2 regions of the Bradyrhizobium sp. 1(2017) genome follow, and region 1 is predicted to be linked to the other one. Evidence: predicted binding sites of a transcription regulator. Region 1 holds the regulator's gene; the other holds the start of a gene.
The links. The regulator LexA, encoded in region 1, represses DNA repair genes until DNA is damaged. The targets are predictions, from matches to a motif close to TGTTCNNNNTGTGTTCNG.
Positions count from the first base shown of each region.

Region 2: the regulator LexA is predicted to act here: its motif matches at 1,916-1,933, upstream of HAP40_RS00890 (YifB family Mg chelatase-like AAA ATPase).

Region 1 covers NZ_CP050022.2:4,489,041-4,496,897, forward strand. The annotation lists gene HAP40_RS21280 (hypothetical protein) at 1-75, shown strand, start outside; gene glp (gephyrin-like molybdotransferase Glp) at 304-1,515, shown strand; gene lexA (transcriptional repressor LexA) at 1,693-2,394, shown strand; gene HAP40_RS21295 (hypothetical protein) at 2,799-3,236, shown strand; gene HAP40_RS21300 (ComEC/Rec2 family competence protein) at 3,375-5,657, opposite strand; gene HAP40_RS21305 (DUF2171 domain-containing protein) at 5,753-5,986, opposite strand; gene HAP40_RS21310 (hypothetical protein) at 6,159-6,779, shown strand; gene HAP40_RS21315 (nuclear transport factor 2 family protein) at 6,794-7,180, opposite strand; gene HAP40_RS21320 (glutamine--tRNA ligase/YqeY domain fusion protein) at 7,206-7,857, opposite strand, start outside.
Region 2 covers NZ_CP050022.2:190,245-198,101, forward strand. The annotation lists gene HAP40_RS00875 (AAA family ATPase) at 1-658, shown strand, start outside; gene HAP40_RS00880 (tetratricopeptide repeat protein) at 665-1,438, opposite strand; gene HAP40_RS00885 (PilZ domain-containing protein) at 1,519-1,764, opposite strand; gene HAP40_RS00890 (YifB family Mg chelatase-like AAA ATPase) at 1,992-3,530, shown strand; gene HAP40_RS00895 (hypothetical protein) at 3,629-4,096, shown strand; gene HAP40_RS00900 (PAS domain-containing hybrid sensor histidine kinase/response regulator) at 4,222-6,450, shown strand; gene HAP40_RS00905 (histidine phosphatase family protein) at 6,553-7,182, shown strand; gene HAP40_RS00910 (AI-2E family transporter) at 7,348-7,857, shown strand, end outside.

The DNA.
Region 1 (7,857 bases):
CCCGACAAGGATCAAGGCCCAAAAGCTCCTGATGTCGCGCTGGACGGCGGCCCGGACCGCCCCAGCGGGAGTTGACCGATGCTGGCCGTGGCGCTCGTCCTCCTCGTCCTCGCCATGGCTATCCTCTTGCCGGTCTGTCTCGCCTTTCGGATCATGCCGCGGCGGATCTGAGCCGCCGTTCTGAACGAAAATATCGATAGGCGGGACGAATTATCCTGCGTCGCCGCTTTTTGCCTCTGCGCCCGCACTCGGCTAGAACTCTCGCTGCCGATTGCCCGAGCGGCCCAGCAGGAGATTTCACTTTTGGCCCTGATGCCGGTTTCCGACGCGCTTGCCGCGGTGCTGGCGGGTGCAGAGCCGCTGCCTGACGAGACGGTCGCGCTCGATGCAGCCTTCCACCGCGTGCTCGCCCGCGACGTGGCGGCACTGCGCACGCAGCCGCCGGAGGCGATGTCCGCGATGGATGGCTACGCGGTGCGCGCGGCCGATGCGGCGACGATTGATTCTCAGCTGACGGTCATTGGCGAGGTCGCGGCCGGCCGGCCATTCGCCGAGACGGTCGGCTCCGGCGAAGCGGTACGGATCTTCACCGGCGGCGTGATCCCCAATGGCGCGGACGCCGTCGTGATCCAGGAGGATACCGTTGCCGACGGCAGGCGCGTCACGATCAAGGAAGCCGCGGCTGCCGGGCGGCACATCCGTCCCGCAGGCGTCGACTTCTCCGAAGGGGATGTGCTACTGCGCAAGGGAGTTCGCCTCACCGAGCGCGATCTCGCTCTCGCCGCCGCCATGAATTACCCGCAGCTTGGCGTCTGCCGCCGCCCCAAGGTCGCGATCCTCGCCACCGGCGACGAGCTTGTGATGCCGGGCTCCACGCCCGGCCACGGCCAGATCGTCTATTCCAACGGCTATGCCCTACACGCGCTCGCGCGCAGCGAGGGTGCCGAGACCATCGACCTCGGCATTGCCGCCGATACGCTGCAATCCACCGCCGCCGGCATCCGCCGGGCCCGCGAGAGCGGCGCCGACGTCCTGATCACCACCGGCGGAGCCTCGGTCGGCGACCACGATCTGGTCCAGCGGGCGCTCCGGGACGAAGGCATCTCGATGGCGTTCTGGAAGATCGCGATGCGCCCGGGCAAGCCGATGATGCATGGGCGGTTGGGCGCGATGCGGGTGATCGGCCTGCCCGGCAATCCGGTATCATCCTATGTGTGCGCCTTCCTGTTCATGGTGCCGCTGATTCGTGCCTTGTCGGGCCGGTCCGTGATTCATCACCGCCACGAGCGCGCCGTGCTCGGCCGCGACGTGGGCGCAAACGACATGCGCGCGGATTACCTTCGCGCGCGTCTGGAAGAGCGCGACGACGGCACGCTCGTTGCGCTCCCCCTCCATCTTCAGGATTCCTCCCTGCTTGCGAATCTTGCTGCGGCACAGGCACTTCTCGTGCGCATGCCGTTCGCGCCCAAAGCCGAGGCCGGTACGCCTTGCGAGGTGCTGCGCCTGCCCGCCTGAACGGTCCCGCCACACGCATTCCGCGAACTTCGTCGCGTTCACGGTAAATTAAGCAGTTGCGGAACACATATCGAACATATAGTGTCCGTTCATGATTTGTTTCGAGCATGTAGCGGTTCGCCGCTTCAATTCAGCGTCTCGGAATCGAACGACATCAACCGGGGGACTTTGGTCGAGATGTTAACGCGCAAACAATACGAGCTTCTGCGGTTCATCAGCGAACGTCTGAAGGAAAGCGGCGTGCCGCCCTCCTTCGACGAGATGAAGGATGCGCTCGACCTGCGCTCGAAGTCGGGCATTCATCGCCTGATCACCGCGCTCGAGGAGCGCGGCTTCATCCGCCGCCTGCCCAACCGCGCCCGCGCGATTGAAGTCATCAAGCTGCCGGAGCTGCAGGCCGCAGCCGGCAACCGCCGCGGCTTCACGCCAAGCGTCATCGAGGGCAATCTCGGCAAGGTGCGCACGACCTCGAGCCCGCCCGCGGACGAGGGCGAGCGCCCCGTTGCGGTGCCCGTGATGGGCCGCATCGCGGCCGGCACGCCCATCGAGGCGCTGCAGACCCGCAGTCACACCATCAGCGTACCGCCGGACATGCTCGGCTCAGGCGAGCACTACGCGCTCGAAGTGCGCGGCGATTCGATGGTCGAAGCCGGCATCCTCGACGGCGACATGGCCCTGATCCAGCGCAACGAGAGCGCCGATACCGGGGACATCGTGGTGGCGCTGATCGATGACGAGGAGGCGACGCTCAAGCGCTTCCGCCGCCGCGGCGCCTCGATCGCGCTCGAGCCCGCCAACGCCGCCTACGAGGTACGCATCCTGCCGCCCAACCGGGTGAAGATCCAAGGCAAGCTGATCGGGCTGTACCGCAAGTACTGAGAAAGCACTGAGACGACCAGCGGTCATTCGATACCAACGATTCCGATTGGAGCGGACCAGGTTGCCCGCTCCGGCTGGATGGTCTTTCTGGTACTGCGCAGATTGTCCGGCACTTTTCCAGCGCGGTCCTCGGCGTACCGCCGCGAAGCTCATGCTTTGCGACCTCAAGGGATCGACGAGACAGCGATGCGTCGACGCCCGCGCACCACTGACGCCGGCATTCGCCGAATGCACTGAAGCGGGCTTTGTTCCTAATAGATTTGAAAAAATAATGTGATCGCTTCCCGCGAACACCAGCCGCAGATTTGCCCACAACCAAGCAGAGCGTTGTATGCTTCCACTCTGATAGAGGCTTGCGCCTCCGAAAGAGGCGCGGGTTGCTATCATCGAAAGAGGAGCACCCGATGTGTGACTACAGCCTGCATGCCGTTGCATCGCGGCCCGCCGAAGTCGGCGAGACGATCGTGTCGACGACGTTTCGCGGCACCTCGACGCGTGGCTTTGCTTCTGCGGCCGATCCGACCGTGGCCGTCTGCCTGCTGCCGGGAACGGAGCTCGCCTTCGCCGACAACGTCCGTTACGACAATCGCTGGATCTGGACGCGCACCATCAACTCCCGCGTCGGTAAGTTCGGCAAGATTGATCCGCAGATTCCCGATCGCCATCACGACGCGATCGAGTTTCCGGACGGCAAATATGTGCTGGTGACGCAGCTCGTCGAAGGTCAGCGCGCAACCGTGCTGCAATTGCCGGTGACCCAGCCGATCGGCGAGCGCGAGCACAAGCCGCAGATCATCACCGACAGTCGGCCGAGCACGACGCGCCGCCTGCCGATCGACTGATGGGCCGTCCCCGGCCGCCCAGGTCGGGCCTGGATCAAATGCCATCGCCGGCCCTAGCCGGCGAGATGGTATGGTTTGTGTCCCGGCGGAGTTCCGGTCGGACCCGGACCAACCTCGCAGACCAACTCCTCGCAATTATCATTGATCGTCGGCCTGCAAGTCGGCCTCCGCCGGCGTTGCGTCGCGGTTGCGGGCTGCCGCCGCCTTGGGCGCAAGGCTCCCGCCGAAATCACCCTCGCCGGCGCCGGCCGGCAGCCAGGGCCGGCTTGTCCCTCTCGCCCTCACCGCCTGAACCGCAAAACCATCGCCACGCTGCGACAACGCCAGCGCGCCCTGGCTCGTGAGCCGCTGCCGATCGATCACCATCGCCGCGCAATCCGGCGGCGCGGGTCGCGCGGTCACCACCAGTGCGGCGCGGCTGCAATCATCAGCCAGCGCGTCGATGCGCAAGGACAGCGCGACCAACCGGCCATCGGCGAGAGGCGTCACACAGCCGGCCTCGTCGCACGACACGCCGTCGGCCAGCGTACTGCTCGCGGCATCGCGCCGATCGGCGTCGGCCGCTAACCACTCCCTCAGCAGAAAGCTGTCCTTGCTCGCGCGCATGACAAGCAGCTGCCCGTCCCGGCCCCGAACCGCAACGCTCGCGCCGTCTCCGGCAATCAGGATGTCGGGCGGCCGCACCGACATGGCCCAGGCGATGGACGCCAGCAGCACCAGGGCGCCGGACCAGCGCAGGGGCGTTCGCAACAGGCCCATCACGATGATGCCGAGGCTTGCCGCCATCAACGGCGCGATACCGAACGCCGGGATGCGGCCGATGGCGCCCGGCAGAGCCGACACCCAGCGCGACACCGCAACCATCCAGTCGATGCCGATTCCCATCAGCCACCAGAACGCGCTGTCGAGCCCGAAGGGTGCCGCCAGCAGTCCCAGCAGCCCCGCCGGCATCACCAGTGCCGAGACCACCGGCATTGCCCCGAGATTGGCGAGGACACCGTAAGGGGTCACGCGATGGAAGTGGAAGGCGGCATAGGGCGTCGTCGCCAGCCCCGCTATCAGCGAAGCCAGGAACAGCATCGCGATCTCGCGGCCGCCCCACAGCGCGACGCGAGCCGTTGCCGAATGATCGGGCGAGGCAAACAGGTTCGGCATGCCGATCTGCACCAGCGCGACCAGCCCGAGCGTTGCCGCAAACGACATCTGGAAGCTCGGATGCACCAGCGCTTCAGGTGCGACCGCGAGCACGATCAGCGCCGCCACGGCCAGCGTGCGGAAGGTGATTGCGCGGCGATCGACCATGACTGCGATCAGCACCACTGCGGTCATGAAGAACGAGCGTTGCGTCGCGACCTCCGCGCCCGACAGCAGCAAATAGAACGCGGCCGCCACCAGCGCGGCGGCCGCCGACCATTTCTTGATGGCAAAGCCGGCCGCGAGCCCCGGGATCAGCGCCAGCAGCGCGCGCACCGCGAAGAATACGACACCGGCAACGACCGCCATGTGATAGCCGGAGATCGACAGCACATGGCCGAGGCCCGAGATGAACATGGCATCGTTGACGGGCGCGGTGATGGCGTCGCGCCGCCCGGTGAGCAGCGCCGTCGCGATCGCGCGGTTGTCGCCCTCGAGTGTCGCGCGGATACGCGCGTCGATCGCATCGCGCAGGCCCTGCATGAAGGCCGCATAGCGCAGCCGCAACCCGCCGGCGTCGGGCGGCACTGACGCCGTGATCGCGCCCATTACGAAGCCGGAAGCACCGATGCCCTGGAAGAACATGTCGCGCGAAAAGTCGTAGCTGCCGGGGCGCACCGGCGAGATCGGCGGCATCAGCCGTGCCTTCAGCTGCACGAAGCTGCCGACCTCGGGAGCCGTGCCCTTGCGCACCGACAGTCGCACGCGCTCGAGCTTGACCTCGCTGCGCTGGGCCTCCATCGCGGTGACGCGCAGCACGAAGCGGTCGGTACGCTCGCGGATGTCGCGCGCTTCCACGAAGCCCGACAGCGACACCGAATAGAGCGGTTTTGCCAGAACAGTGTGCGCGACGCGCGCCGTCTTCCAGGTCGCCACGGCAAAACCGGCGGCAACCGCCGCAATCAAGATCGCGGGGACAAACAGCCGGCTCCGCCGCAGCAGGACAGCGCCGAGCAGGAGCGCGACGGCCGTCGCGGCGACCACCCACAGCACGGGCTCGTGGTCGGCGGCGAAATAGAGCGCGATGCCGCCGCCGAAGGCGACCGGCACCCACGGTAACAGCCGCCCGGAACCGGCCTCGGCACGCACCCATTCCCGCAACGTCCCGACGATCGCAGGCCAGAGGCCGAAGCCCACCGGCACCAGCCCGCCAGCCGGCGCGGCGCGGCCGACCGGCCACGTTCCAGCTACTCCCTGGGAGCGTCCTGGCCGGCCCGGCTCCGCCATTCTCTGCACCTTGCGATATGCGACGGGTGCAGAGGCTACCGGAACGTGCAGATCAACGAATAGCGGTACGGATCAGGAACAGGCGGCGGAGCGCCCTACTTTTCCTCTTCCATGGTCACGGCCACCGACGCCTTGGCCGAGAGGCGGACCTTGTTGCCCTCGACGCCGGCAACGAGCCCCTTGTCGATGAAATGATGATGGCCCTTGTGGCTACCCTCGCCGCTGTCCTTCTTCGTCAGCTTGATGCGGTTGCCCTCGACGCGATCGACGGTGCCGACATGGACGCCGTCGGCGCCGATGACTTCCATATGCTCAGCGATGTTCTGCATGTCTGTTGTCCCTTCCAAACAACCGACAACGCCGCAATCACAGATCAGTTCGATTGAGGATTGTCCATTCGCAGCGCCGAGATACGAGACGACAGCTACCATACTGCCTGTTGTCTTACACCTTCAGATTGTGTTGTTTATGCCCGCAACAGGCAGGAACGGGAATCAGGAAATGTACATCGCTATTCGATTGGGCGTGTTGGCTCTGTCATTGGTCTGCGCCCGTCAAGCGGTTGCTGACACAGAATTCGAGCAGAAGGTTCGCGACGGCTTCGCTCGGCATCCGGGGTACAGTGTTGTCTTCATGGATGTGCGCTTGGTTGAAGACGGTTCGAAAACCCTCGATTGCTCGGTACCCATAGTATACGTCTCGTCGGCGCGTGGATTGTCATCCATCAAACTCGGACGAAAAGAGACATCAATATTCGGCCACTCCGTTTCCGAGGCAACGTATGGCGGCGCTGATCTGCTCGCTCCTGGAACTTACGTTGTCAATTACGTGACCTGTTCGCACTATCTGAACCTGAGAGGCGAGTTCGCCCGGTTTCGGGTCGGCCCGGACGAGATCGTCAATCTTGGATCCCTGGTCATCGACTTCAAGCGCAACCCGCAGCAATTTATGCAAAAGGCAACGTTTACGGGGCGCACAAGGGTGGAGGATCTGAGCGAGAACGCTAAGGCCTCTCTGACAGAGCGCTCGCCGGTCATCTTCCCCAAAGCAGCAAAGCGCTACATGATTCCGAATCCGGCGACATCCGGTAGTTCGGCCCCCGCGTCAGTCAAAGGCAACTGAGTGAAGCTGGCGCGTCAGATCAGCGGTGTCTTCGCCGAGGCGTGGTGATTGACGATCTTCCAGTCACCGTCCTCGCGGACGATGACCCAGCTCATCTTGACGACGAGGTCGTCCCGCTCGCCGGCGAGGTCGAACGTGATGGTCGCGCCCATGTTGATGAGGTCGGGGCCGGCCTGCGCTGCGTTCACCTCGGAAAACGCCGCGGCCGGCTTGCGCCAGCGCGGCAGGCCGTTGAAATAGTCGGCAACGCCGTCCCGCCCCCGATAGAGCTTCGGGTTGGAGCCGAAGAAGAACGCGTTCTTCGCATAAAGCCGCGACAGCGCGGCAGCGTCGAGCGTCGCGAAGCCGGCGCACCATTTCGCGATGATGGCGGAAACGATGGCGTCGGCTTCACTGCTCATATGCCCTGCCCCTTGTCAGCCCTTGTCAGCCTTTGGCGACTTCCTTGGCGAACGTATCGCGCAAGCCGATCGTCCGCGAGAACACCGGCTTCCCCGGCGTCGAGTCCTTGTCGCGCACGAAATAGCCCTGGCGCTCGAACTGCACCGGCTCGGTGGAATTGCTCTCCGCAACGGAAGCCTCGATCCGCGCATCGGACAGGATCTCCAGCGAGTTCGGATTGAGATCGGCCGCGAAGTTCGCTGCGTCGGGGTTCGGATTGGCGAACAGCTGGCTGTAGATGCGGATCTCCGCCGGCTTGGATGCCGCCGCCGGCAGCCAGTGCATGGTCGCCTTGACCTTGCGGCCGTCGGGTGCGTTGCCGCCCTTGGTGGCGGGATCGTAGATGCAGCGAAGCTCCACCACCTCGCCGGCGTCGTTCTTGATCACGCCGGTGCACTTGACGAAATAGGCATAGCGCAGCCGCACCTCGTTGCCCGGCGACAGGCGGAAGAACTTCTTTGGCGGATTCTCCATGAAGTCGTCCTGCTCGATATAAAGCTCGCGGCCGAACGTGATCTTGCGCGTGCCGGCGGAGGGATCGTCGGGATGATTGATCGCCTCGAGCTCCTCGGTCTGCCCTTCCGGATAGTTCTCGATCACCACCTTGAGCGGCTTCAGCACCGCCATACGGCGTTGG
Region 2 (7,857 bases), 3.6 Mb from region 1:
CGCCAATGCGGTGCTGTCGCAGGACCGGCCGGACACGGCGCTGCTGGAGCGCCTGCTTGCCAAATGCACCGAGCGCCTCAGCCTGCTGGCCGCGCCCGCGACGCTCGACCGCGTCTACGATTTCGGTGCCGAAGCTTTCGACGCGGTGTTCGACACCTTGCGCATGACCACGCCCTGCATCGTGCTCGACGTTCCCCACCAATGGTCGGGCTGGACGCGCCGCGCGCTGGTCAATGCCGACGACATCGTGATCGTGGCCGAGCCTGATCTCGCCAATTTGCGCAACACCAAGAACATGCTGAGCGTGCTCAAGGCGGCGCGCCCGAACGACCGGCCGCCGCTGTACTGCCTCAACCAGGTCGGCATGCACAAGCGCGCGGAGATCGAGGTCAAGGCCTTCGCCAAGACCATGGAGAGCCAGCCGCTGGCGGTGATCCCGTTCGATTCGAAGCTGTTCTCCACCGCCGCCAACAACGGCCAGATGATCGCGGAGGTCTCCAAGAGCCACCGCACCACCGAGCTGTTCCAGACCATGGCGAACCGGCTCGCCGGCCGCGGCGAGGTGAAGAAGCCGAAGCGCTCGCTGCTCGGACCGCTCCTGAAGAAGCTGAAGGGCAAGTCGGGCCGCAGCTCCGCGCCGCATCGCAAGGCGTCGTAGGCGCGGCTATTTGTCCGCCCGCTGCTGCTTCTTCGCCAGCAGCTGCCGCAGCGCCGCGACCTTTGCCGCAGCCTCATCCGGCGGCAGGTCGGCCTTCACGAGGATTTCAGCCTCAGCCTCGCGGCCTTGCAATCCCAGCACGAGCGCGAGATTGGCACGGATCCGCACATCGTTCTGATTGCGCTGATGGGCGCGGCCGAGCACCTGCTCGGCCCGCGGCAGATTGTTCTGGAGCATGTAGGACAGGCCGAGATTGGACAGGACCTGTGGCTCGTCGGGCACGATCTTCAGGGCGCTCGCATAATATTGCTGCGCCTCCTCGTTGCGGCCGAGCTGATCGAGCGCCGCGCCTTGCGCCGACAGGATGCGCCAGTCCGGATCCTCGGGCGAATGCGCGCGGCCGAGGACGTCGAAGGCCTGCTGGAAATTGCCGTTGTCGGCGAGCGCGCGGCCATAGCCGGCGAGCAGCGCCTTGTTGCTGGGATGGCCGAGCACGGCCTGCTCCAGCACCGCGACAGCCTGCGCGCGCTGGCCGGTCTCGCGCAGCGCCTTGCCATAAGCGAGCGCAATTGCGGGCTCGCCGGGCTTGGCGCGGTAGCGCTCGCGAAGCGCGTCCATGTCCGACCTGGCTTCGGCCTTGGCGGCGGTTTCAGACCTGACGCCGAGCGCGCCGGTCACATCCTCGATGCCATTGGTCTGGCAACCGCCGAGGATGAGCACCATGAACGCGGGAAGCAGGAATTTCGCCGGAGGAAAGGCGGGAGACGAACGCTTGGGCATACTCTGATCACTCGGCGACTGATCAGGGATGCTTACCGATTAACGCTAAAACCGGGTTAAAGAGGGTAGCCTTTGACGGCTTAGTCGGTGAACTCGGCGCCGAACTCGCAGCCGATGCGCCAGCGCAGGCGGCATTGGCGGGAATAATCGGGCGCGAAGATGATGGTGAATTGCGGCGGCACTTCCAAAAATTCCGCCACCACTTTCACGCCACCATCGGAGATGTCCGTGATCGTGCAATCCCGCGGCAGCGAGCCCGCACCGAAATGAATCTTGGCAAGCCGGCTGCACACCCGGCGTTCGCTTCTCCGGCGATTTGCAAGCATTTGAACTCTTCACCCGTTAGACCACGGCCCATCCCGCAAGCGTAGGAGTAGCGGACATTCGTTGGAATGTGCTGAGGAGAGCCGCTCGCATTCGAGGCGTAGTGTCCGCTTCACGTTTACGATCCGTTAGGGCTTGCGCCGCTCCCGACTATGTTCCTGTATTGTTCTTGCGGAGCGAGGCGCCGCCTGCTACCCTCGATTGAGCAAAGGGCAGGGCTGGTTCGGGCATGGTTCAGCGGGTTTCTACCGTCGCCTTTGAGGGGATCGAGGCCCGCGCGGTCGACGTGCAGGTGCAGGTCGCCCCGGGCCTGCCGGCCTTCGCCATCGTCGGCCTGCCGGACAAGGCAGTGTCGGAGGCGCGCGAGCGGGTCCGCTCGGCCCTGATCGCCTCGGGGCTGGCGCTGCCGGCGCGGCGGATCATCGTCAATCTGGCGCCGGCCGACCTGCCCAAGGAGGGCAGTCATTACGACCTTCCCATCGCGCTCGGGCTGATGGCGGCCATCGGCGCGATTCCGCCGGATGCGCTGACCGGCTTCACCGTGCTCGGCGAGCTTGGCCTCGACGGCTCGATCGCGCCGGTCGCAGGCGTTCTGCCTGCCGCGATCGGCGCCAATGCGCGCGAGGAAGGCCTGATCTGCCCCGCCGCCTGCGGGTCGGAAGCGGCTTGGGCAAGCCCCGACATCCAGATCATTGCAGCTCACTCGCTGATCCAGATCGCCAACCATTTCAAGGGCACGCAGGTGCTGTCGCGGCCCTCGCCGAAGGTGCACGAGGCCGCGGCATCGTCCCTCGATCTGCGCGACATCAAGGGCCAGGAGAGCGCCAAGCGGGCGCTGGAAATCGCGGCCGCCGGCGGGCATCATCTGTTGATGATCGGCGCACCCGGCGCCGGTAAGTCGATGCTGGCGGCGCGCCTGCCCTCGATCCTGCCGCCGCTGTCGCCGAGCGAGCTGCTCGAGGTCTCCATGATCGCGTCGGTCGCCGGCGAGATCGAGGGCGGCGCACTGACGGCGCGGCGCCCGTTCCGCTCGCCGCATCACTCCGCCAGCATGGCCGCGCTCACCGGCGGCGGCATGCGGGCAAGGCCCGGCGAGATCTCGCTGGCGCATCAGGGCGTGCTGTTCCTCGACGAATTGCCGGAGTTCGATCCGCGCGTGCTGGATTCGCTGCGCCAGCCGCTGGAGAACGGCGAGGTCGCGGTGTCGCGCGCCAATCACCGCGTCACCTACCCTGCCCGCTTCATGCTGGTCGCGGCGATGAATCCCTGCCGCTGCGGCAACGCCTTCGAGCCCGGCTATGCCTGCAAGCGCGGCCGCATCGACCGCTGCACGTCCGACTACCAGGCGCGCATCTCCGGTCCCCTGATGGACCGCATCGATTTGCGCATCGAGGTGCCGGCGGTGACCGCGGCCGACCTGATCCTGCCGCCGCCGGCGGAAGGCTCGGCCGAGGTCGCGGCGCGCGTGGCGGCGGCCCGCGACATCCAGCTTGCGCGCTATGCCGCTGCCGGCCTGCCCAAGGTCCGCACCAATGCCGAGGCGCCGGCCTCGGTGCTGGAAGAGATCGCCAAGCCGGATGTGCAAGGCGCCAAGCTGCTGCGCGATGCCGCCGAGACCATGCGGCTGTCGGCGCGCGGCTATCACCGCGTGCTGCGGGTGGCGCGCACGCTCGCCGATCTCGACAACGCCGACAGGATCGGCCGGCTCCACCTCGCCGAGGCGCTGTCCTACCGCGCACTCGCGGAGGATGTACGGCAGATGGCCTGATCATTCCGCGCATCAACCCGGCGGTAACGAGTTTCCTTTACGCTCTGCAAACCATAAGGCCCATCAGTTCCCGTACAGGGCCCGGCGAGTAGAGTGTCATGTTGCGTCTCAAGATCCTGGCCTCCGTTGTTCCCCTGTTGGCGGCAGCTGTGTTCGCCCGCGCCGAGATCGGATCGGTCTCGCATCCCTGCATCGCCCTCGGCGACACCTCGGTCGAGCTCACCTCCCTGTTCTGGACCGCCGGCGTGCACGTCGCCTTCACCGACGATCCCGCGCAGGCGACGGTGCGGGTCCAGGTCACCGACAATGCGGACGTTGCGGACTTCGCCGTGGTGGACGACGGTCTCGGTTCGGACTCGGACACCTGCCAGGCCGGTCCGTCGACACGCCTGATCTCGATCGCCGCGCAGCCCGTCGACGGCGGCGAGGTGATCTACCTCTCCACCGAAGGGCCGGCTGATTACCGCATCTATGTGCGCTCGAAGACGTTCTCGCAGCGCGAGGCGGCTGCGCTGATCGTCGGCGCCCGCGGTGGCCGTAGCCACTTCCAAGCCGCCTCGCTCTGAGACGTTAACACTTCGTCAACCCTGTCTGGAGGCGGCGCCAGAGCCTCAAGCTGTTCGCAAGGTCGAGGCGACATCGTCGCACAGGGCGAACGCGGGGTTTCGGACAAGAGTCGGGGTCGGTGGTGATGGGTCGGACGTTCCGGATCAAGGTGCGCATGCGCCGCTTCAGGCGACAGCATCCGCGGATCGCCTTCGCGCTCCGCTCCTTCATGATCTTCACGGCGACGTTCGGCGCCGCCTATGGTTTCGTCTCCGGCAGCCGCTCGGAGAATTCGGGCTACGATCCGAATGCGTTTGCGATCGGCGCGAGCTTCCTGTTCGCCCTCGCCTGCCTCGGCCTTGCCACGCTGAGCATGCGGCTGCGCTTCGTCAACAAACGGCTGCGGACCCTCGCCGCCCACAACGAGGCGCTGATCGACCGGAACTGGGAGCTCAAGGAAGCCGAAGAGCGCGCCCGCAGCCTGTTCGAGCAGCAGGGCGACCTGATCGTGCTGCGCGACACCAACGGCCGCATCACTTTTGCCAACGACGCCTATTGCGCACTGGCCGGACAGACGCGCAGCGCGCTGGTCGGCACACGCTTCGATTTCGACGTGCTGGAGCAGGGCGACAGCGCGCGCGAGAGCAACGGCACACGCATTCACGACCAGAGAATCGCAACAGAGCTCGGCGCGCGCTGGATCGCCTGGCGCGAGGGCTATGTCCGCCGCGATGCCGGGCAGCCCGCCGAACTGCAGAGCGTCGGGCGCGACGTCACCGACCGCACCGAGACCGAACGCGCCCTGTCCGAGGCGCGCGACCAGGCCGATGCCGCCAACCGCGCCAAATCGCGTTTCCTGGCGATGGCCTCGCACGAAATACGCACGCCCCTCAACGGCATCATCGGCATGGGCGGCCTCCTGCTCGACACCAATCTGACGCCGGAGCAGACGACCTATGCCAGGGCAGTGAAGACCTCGGGCGAGGCGCTGATGGCGCTGATCGAGGAGCTGCTCGATTATTCCAAGATCGAAGCCGGCAAGCTCGATCTCGAGCAGCGCCCCTTCGCCCTGTCAACGCTGGTCGAGGAAATCACCGAGCTTCTGGCGCCGCGCGCGCAGGCCAAGGACCTCGAGATCGCATCCTATATCGACGAACGCCTGCCGCTCGAGGTGGTGGGCGATGCCGCGCGGCTGCGCCAGGTGTTGCTCAATCTTGCCGGCAACGCCATCAAGTTCACCGCGAGCGGCGGCGTGGCGCTGATCGTCGAGCCCGGGATCTGGCCGAACGAGATCAGCTTCCTGGTCCGCGACACCGGCATCGGCATCGCGCCCGAAGCGCGGTCGCGCATCTTCCAGGAATTCGAGCAGGCGGACGAGCGCGTCGCCCGTACCTATGGCGGCACCGGGCTCGGCCTGTCCATCAGCGAGCGCATCGTCAAGCGCATGGGCGGACGGATCACACTCGAGAGCGAGCCGGGCAAAGGCTCGACCTTCGAGGTCGCGGTGCCGCTTGCCCCGTCACAGGCCGGCAGGGGGCAGACCGCATTCCCCAGTCCCGATCTCGCTGGCAAGTCGATTCTCCTCGTCGCCGACGGCATCGAGGCCTCCCTGATCGCGCGGCGCCTGGAGCGCTGGGGCGGCCAAACCTGCATGGCTGCGGATGCCGCGGTCGCCGAAGCGCTGCTGCCGGAACGCTCGTGGCACGCGGTGCTGATCGATCGCGCGATCGGTCCTTCCGTTGCCGATCATCTCGGCGAAGCTGCGCGGACGCATGCGATGCAGCGCCTGGTGCTGCTGACGTCGGGCTCGCGACACGAGACATTTTCGTCGGCCTTCAGCGGCTTTCTGATGAAGCCGCTACGCGCGGCCTCGCTCGCCGCACGCCTTTCGCTGACGCCGGAGGTCGCCTCGCCCGATCTCGCGCCGGAACCGCCGGCTGAATCCAGGGCGAAGGCGGCGCCGACAAAGGGTTTGTCGATCCTGGTCGCCGAAGACAACGAGATCAATGCGCTCTTGATGCGCTCGTTGCTGACGAAACTCGGCCACCGCGTCGTCATCGCAATTCACGGCGAGGCCGCGCTGGAATCCTGGCTTGCCGCTGCAACGGCCGGCACCCCCTATGACCTCGTGCTGATGGACATCCAGATGCCGCAGCTCGACGGCATCGAGACGGCGAAACGCATCCGCGCCCATGAGGCAGCCGTGGGCCGCCAGCGCACGCCGATCCTGGCGCTCACCGCCAATACGCTGGTCGAAGACCGCTACGCCTGCTTCGAGGCAGGGATGAACGGCTTCCTGATCAAGCCGCTCGACCGGGAGAAGCTGGACGAGGCGTTCGCCGGGCTGGTCACATCCCGGCACCTGGCGGTGTGATTCCAGCGTTGCAAGGGAACTCTGGACCCTATCGATAATTGAAATCGGCCGCGTTGCGCGTCACCATGCAAGGGGGGCGTTTTGCAGCGAAGGACTTTGCGCATGAACGTGCTTTGCCGCCTCGCACTCGTTGTTTCGCTCGCAGCAATTTCCGGACACGCCACCGCCGATACGGCGGAACTCATCCCATCGCTCAAGCAGGGCGGCTACGTGCTGATCTTCCGGCACACCGCAACCGACGACAGCCAGAAGGATGTCTACCCCTTCAGGTTCGACGACATGAGCGCCCAGCGCCAGCTCAGCGAGAAAGGCAGGGACATGGCGCGCCAGATCGGGACGGCGCTCAAGGACTTCGCGATCCCGATCGGCGATATCTACACCAGCCGCCTGAACCGCGCGATCGAGACCGGCAAGCTGATCTCGGGACGCGAGGTCAAGCCGGTCGATGCGCTGACGGACAGCAGCAACGCCAGTGCGTCGGGAATGGCAAACCCGACGGGTGCCAATGCAAAGGCGGGCCAGGCCGTGCGGCAGCTCGTCGATGCGCCGCCTAAGGCCGGTACCAACACCTTCCTGGTGACCCACAAAACCAACATCGCCGATGCCTTCGGCAAGGAGGCCGGCGACGTGCAGGAAGGCGAGGCTTTCGTCTACAAGGCCGGCAGCTCGGGCCCCGCCACCTTTACAGGGCGCATCAAGTTCGCCGACTGGAGCGTGAGAGCCGGCAAATGACCGGCGGGCCATCCGGCACTGAGTGCTCGATTCTGATCGGCAAAACAAACTGACGAAACAACCTGAGGGCCGGTTCACGAGCGTATGGTCCGGCGTGACTTGCCGCTGCGCCACGATCCTGTGATATCGACGTCTGCGACTGGTGACTGAAAGGCTGGCGAACACGTGAGAACCTCGGAAGACCGCTCATTCCTCATCCTGCTCGCCGTGATCTCGCTTGCGTTCGGGTGGGTGCTTTGGCCGTTCTCCGGAGCGTTGTTGTGGGCCACGCTGCTGGCGATCATCTTTGCACCACTCTATCGGCGTGCGCTGGAGGCTTTCCCCGACAAGCACAATCTTGCAGCCTTGTTCACCGTGATCGTCGTGGTCGTCATGGTCCTGATCCCCGTGGCGATCGTCATCGCCTCGCTGATCGATCAGGGCGGGGAACTGTACCAACGCGTCCAGAGCGGAGAGATCAGTTTCGCGCATCCGCTGCAGCAGCTGAAATCAGCGTTGCCCGACTGGGCAACTTCCTTGTTGGATCGCCTGGCTGCCATCGATTTTTCGTATGTGAAGGAACGCCTGTCGAATCTGGTCGTCCCGGCCGGCCAGCAGCTGGCCGGGCATGCGCTCAACATCGGTCAGGTGACGCTGGAGTTCGTCGCAAGCTTGTTCGTGATGTTGTACCTGCTG